2 regions of the Pseudoalteromonas sp. SR44-8 genome follow, and region 2 is predicted to be linked to the other one. Evidence: riboswitches for the same ligand, from Rfam matches in the RefSeq annotation. Region 2 holds a riboswitch; the other holds the start of a gene.
What was found. A riboswitch is a leader RNA that binds a small molecule or an ion and turns the genes downstream of it on or off. The one in region 2 is predicted to bind cobalamin.

Region 1: another riboswitch for cobalamin. It lies ahead of H5183_RS12700 (ABC transporter ATP-binding protein); the one in region 2 lies ahead of H5183_RS11815 (TonB-dependent receptor domain-containing protein).

What each region holds. Positions count from the first base shown of each region.
Region 1 covers NZ_JACJDS010000023.1:697-3,104, reverse strand. Annotated here, with positions in the region: gene H5183_RS12705 (iron ABC transporter permease) at 1-84, opposite strand, end outside; gene H5183_RS12700 (ABC transporter ATP-binding protein) at 71-907, opposite strand; cobalamin riboswitch at 993-1,118, opposite strand; gene H5183_RS12695 (histidine phosphatase family protein) at 1,159-1,773, opposite strand; gene H5183_RS12690 (FKBP-type peptidyl-prolyl cis-trans isomerase) at 1,822-2,250, opposite strand.
Region 2 covers NZ_JACJDS010000020.1:61,734-64,141, reverse strand. Annotated here, with positions in the region: gene H5183_RS11815 (TonB-dependent receptor domain-containing protein) at 1-1,333, opposite strand, end outside; cobalamin riboswitch at 1,367-1,545, opposite strand; gene H5183_RS11810 (YajQ family cyclic di-GMP-binding protein) at 1,719-2,201, opposite strand; gene H5183_RS11805 (VanZ family protein) at 2,363-2,408, shown strand, end outside.

The sequences.
Region 1 (2,408 bases), on a different contig from region 2:
AGCACCAAAGCTAAGTGCTATAAAAATGCTCGACAAGGCAAAGAATAACGCCACGCTGACTGCAAAATAATTATTTTTTTGCATCAACGCCACCACCTTGATAACCGTAAAAATAGGTAATACGCGGAATGACCTTATTTAATTGTTTACTCTGTGGATGCGCCGAGACTTCGGCACAGACACCAAATACTTCGCTAAGCATTTCTTCCGTGATGACGTATTCTGGGCTACCCGCTGCAACTAACTTACCTTGCTTTATCACCAGTAGTTCATCACACATACTTGCTGCAAGATTAAGATCATGGAACGACGCTAATACCGTTACATTTAGCGATTTAGCCAACTCCATTAATTGAATTTGATATTTAATATCTAAGTGGCTGGTAGGCTCGTCCATAATTAATAATTGAGGGCTTTGTACAATTGAACGTGCTATCAATGCGCGTTGCTTCTCGCCACCGGAAAGGGAATCAAACGATTGCTGTAAATGATGGCTCAAGCCAACTTGCTCAATCGCCTGAAAAATAATTTGTTGATCATTTTTAGTTGTCGAACTAAATAAGCTTTTATGCGGCGTAAGGCCAAGACTCACTACATCAAAAAGCGATAGGTTAAATTGCGAAGGTGTTTCTTGCAGCACCACAGCAACCTGCTTGGCATATTCATCCGCACTTAGCTGCCAAATATTTTTCCCTGCAAATATAACCTCACCGCACACTGGTTTAGTGTAACGGTATAAACAACGCAATAAACTTGATTTACCTGCGCCATTAGGCCCTAACAAACCGATAAACTGGCCTGGTTTTATTGCAAAATTAATATCGTGCAAAATGGCGGTATTTGCCACCGACCACGATAAATTAGCTACTTCAAGTAAAGGGGGATCAATTACTGCTGGTATTTGCAATGTGTTATCTCTCTAGCAATAGCTAAACCCAATACACTACAAACCATTATGATCATGGTGATAATAGAAGAGTTAGCCCGCTCAATAGGTAATAAATTAACGTATTTTGTATCTGACTTATCGCGCTTGCGACTTACAGTTGCGGGAACAGTTGAGGAGTTACACCCCATTCCAAAATACATAAGGCTCTATTATGGGCGGGTGAGTAAATATTTCAATTAATATCTTTCTAGACGGCTAAAAATAGTCTTTTAAAACACAATTCTGGGCCATGCTTTATCGCTATCATCTATGTAAATATCAATACAAATAAGCTTCCCATAACCGATTGAAAATATGTTTTGCTGATTCGACTCTTTTGGTAACTGACAAATAATACCTAATAGTTGCTTGATCACTCCGGCATGCGTTAAAACTAATTGTGCTTGAGTACGATTACTTGCAATATCAATTAGTAACGTTTGCCACCACGTTGCTATTCGCTGATAAAAATCCCTCATACTTTCGCCATGAGGGGGGGTTACTTGCCAAGGGCTTTGCCAGAAATCGGCAAGACTAGGAGAATCTGTCTGTTGCCACAAATCATCATATTTACAGCCATCCCAATCACCAAAATTAAACTCTCGGAGCTGATCGGTCAGAAAAAGTGGTATTTTCTTGGCATGGCTAAAAGATCTGGCAAATTCGCTACAACGTTTCAAAGTCGAACTTTGTACAAGCTCAATATTAGTTAGTTCATTGCATGCTTGATGTAATTGCGCACGGCCAAGTTCACTGAGTAAAAAATCTGTATGTCCGGCCAAGACTCCTTGATCAATCAATTCGCCATGGCGTAATAAGTAAACGCGACTAGAAAATGGCGGCATAAAGCCCTCTTACATTAAAGAAAAGTACTTTTAACAATAGCATAATGATCATCCTAAACGGATTAAGCGCACATCAAAATGTAGAACGGCATTAGCTCCTATTTTCCCACCATTCCCCTTGCGCCCCCACGCCAGCTCTGCAGGAATTACAAATTCATAGCGAGAACCAACCGACATCAATAAAATACCTTCTCGTAATCCTTCGATTGCCTCATCTAAGGTAAATACTTCAGGCATTCCAGCTTTATAACTATCAGCTATTACGCTGCCATCAGCAAGCATAATACGCTGATTGATGACCACGGTATCTGTGTCAGTTACTCGCTCACCAGAGATCTCATCTATTACTTTATACATCAAACCAGAAGCACACAGTTGAGTATCAGCATGATTACTAAATTTAACTATGAAGCTTTCACTATTTTTACGATTGAGTCCTGATGAACCTTTTGATTTAGTTGTTTTTTTACGTGCCATGAAGCCCCACCATTTGTATGATAAATATAATAATCTTATCGCATAGGTAGAGGCCTAAACGCAAGTTTTATGGTGAGTTTGCGAGTTTTTCAAAACAATAAAATGATCTTATACCAATCGTGTTAAGTTACTGACCATTTATAGCGACAGATAAATGC
Region 2 (2,408 bases):
TATCATAACGACCCCATTTAGTATCTAAGGTGATACCAAATTCATTATTAACAGACTCTTCCGGTTTTATATCATTGTTAGGTATATACCATTGACTATCTGTAACAAATGCATTGATCAATGATGGTGCTCTAAAGGCTGTACCATGACTTAAGCGTAGTGTTATGTATTTATTTGCTCGATAGCCTAAGCCTGTTGTGTAAGTATTTGCACGACCATGAAAATCATAATCATCGGTTCTTACTACTGCATTTCCTAACCAAGTATCATCATCATAAAATACGCCAACGAAGAGTGCTGTGTTATCACGCTGTTCTTCAGATGATTTTGCCGAAGAGCCTGATAAGTCTTCATTCAAAAAATTAACACCACCGGTAATATCAACCGTATTAGTTAGTGTATATAAACCACTGTATTCAAATTCAACTCGCTCTGTACTGTAAACCTGCTGATCTTCGGTACCTGTTTGAATATTTTCTTCTTGAGAAGTACTCACAGAGGCACTTTGTGTATAAATCTCAGAGCTTTTTTTCCAGCCTAATTTAGCGGTGTAGTTTTCAAAGTCATATGCGTCATTGCCGTAAGCGTTGTCATACTCGCCTTGGCCTTTGCTATACTGGCTTAGCAAACTAAATACACCGGCATTTTCAGTTTTATATGCTAAGTTAAAACCAATATTTTTATTGGTATAACCGTCGTCATCATGATCTTTTGTTACTGGCTGTGATGGATCTTTACCTGTTACATCATAGCCGTCAGTATTTTCATAGCCTAAGTTATAATGAAAAGTAACGGCATCTTTTACAATCCCGCCTGCTAACTGGTAGTTTTCATAGCTATCAGTACCCAACGTAGCAGATAGTGTATTATTAGTTGCTTGACGAGTAATTATATTGATAACACCAGCGACAGCATCAGAACCATAAATTGCAGCTCTCGCACCTTTTACAATCTCAACTCGCTCAATGCTGTTAACCGGTATATTGGTTAATGATACGCTACCAGAACTTGCATCACTGACACGTACGCCATCAACCAGCACCAAGGTATACTTTGCCGTGGCGCCACGAACAAATACATCAGCCTTTTGACCAAAGCCACCGTTGCGTACAATATCAACACCTGCAATGTTGCTTAGTATTGATGGTAAGTCTCGATAGTTATTTTTTTCAATATCACTGCGCTCAATAACAGTTACACTGGCAAGTACATCAGTAATTGATTGTTCAAATTTATTAGCGGTTACCGTCAGGCGTTCTATTGATTGCTCTGCAGACACAGAAAAAGACAACGCAGCGGCAATTGCTACGCCTAAAGTAGATTTGTTTAACATGATATCCCCTGACCCGCGCCCACCGCACAAGTGATAGTAAATTGACTTCAAGGCCGGTCTCCGGACTTAACATAACTTGCTAATAAATTTAGCTAAAAGTATGTATCACCGTTGCGGGGGCAGTGTTGGACTTCGTTTATATCCTATAAACGCCACCAACTTCCCGATTATCTTGCTTTACTTAATCAACAACCTTGAAAAGTAACCACAAGCACCTTGAAAATAGGTCGCTATTGTGATTATTTTAAGCACAAAAGTCAATGGACGGCTATACATCTAAACACTCTAGGTTCTAGGTATAATCATAAGTTCTAAACTAAAAAAGCCAAACTACATTGCTGCAATTTGGCTTTTTCTAGCACCTAGAAACCTAGCTCCTAGCTTTCTAATCTCTAAAGTTTTTAAATTGAAATGGCTGCCCTAAATCGGCACTGCGCACTACTTGCATGGCTTCTTGTAGGTCATCACGCTTTTTACCCGTTACACGTACTTCTTCGCCTTGGACCGCGGCTTGTACTTTTACTTTAGAGTCTTTAATGGCTTTAACGACTTTTTTAGCCATATCTTTTTCGATACCTTGCTTTAGCGCAACATTACGGTAAACATTTTTTCCCGCACGTGAAATATCTTGCAGCTCTAAACTTGATACGTCCATACCGCGTTTTGATATTTTGCTCGCTAAAATATCAAACAACTGCATAACCTGTGAATCAGCTTCTGCTTTTAATTTAATGGTTTTATCATTAAGCTCTATTGACGCATCAACGCCTCTAAAGTCAAAGCGAGTTTCAAGTTCACGGTTAGCGTTATCAACAGCATTTTTTGCTTCGTTCATTTCGACTTCCGAAACAATGTCAAATGAAGGCATAAGTCTCTCCTAACAAGATATTTTTAATTCAAATTTATATTGTCGATAATTATACTATATAAATTTTATAAATCTTTACACTTTTCTATGCTTTGTTCAGGTGCGATACGAAATTTGTTTGATATACTGCGGTTCTATTTTTAAACGATTTAGGATTTTTCGTGACTCGGCGTGTTTATCAAACTCTATTTTTAATCAGTATTCTGG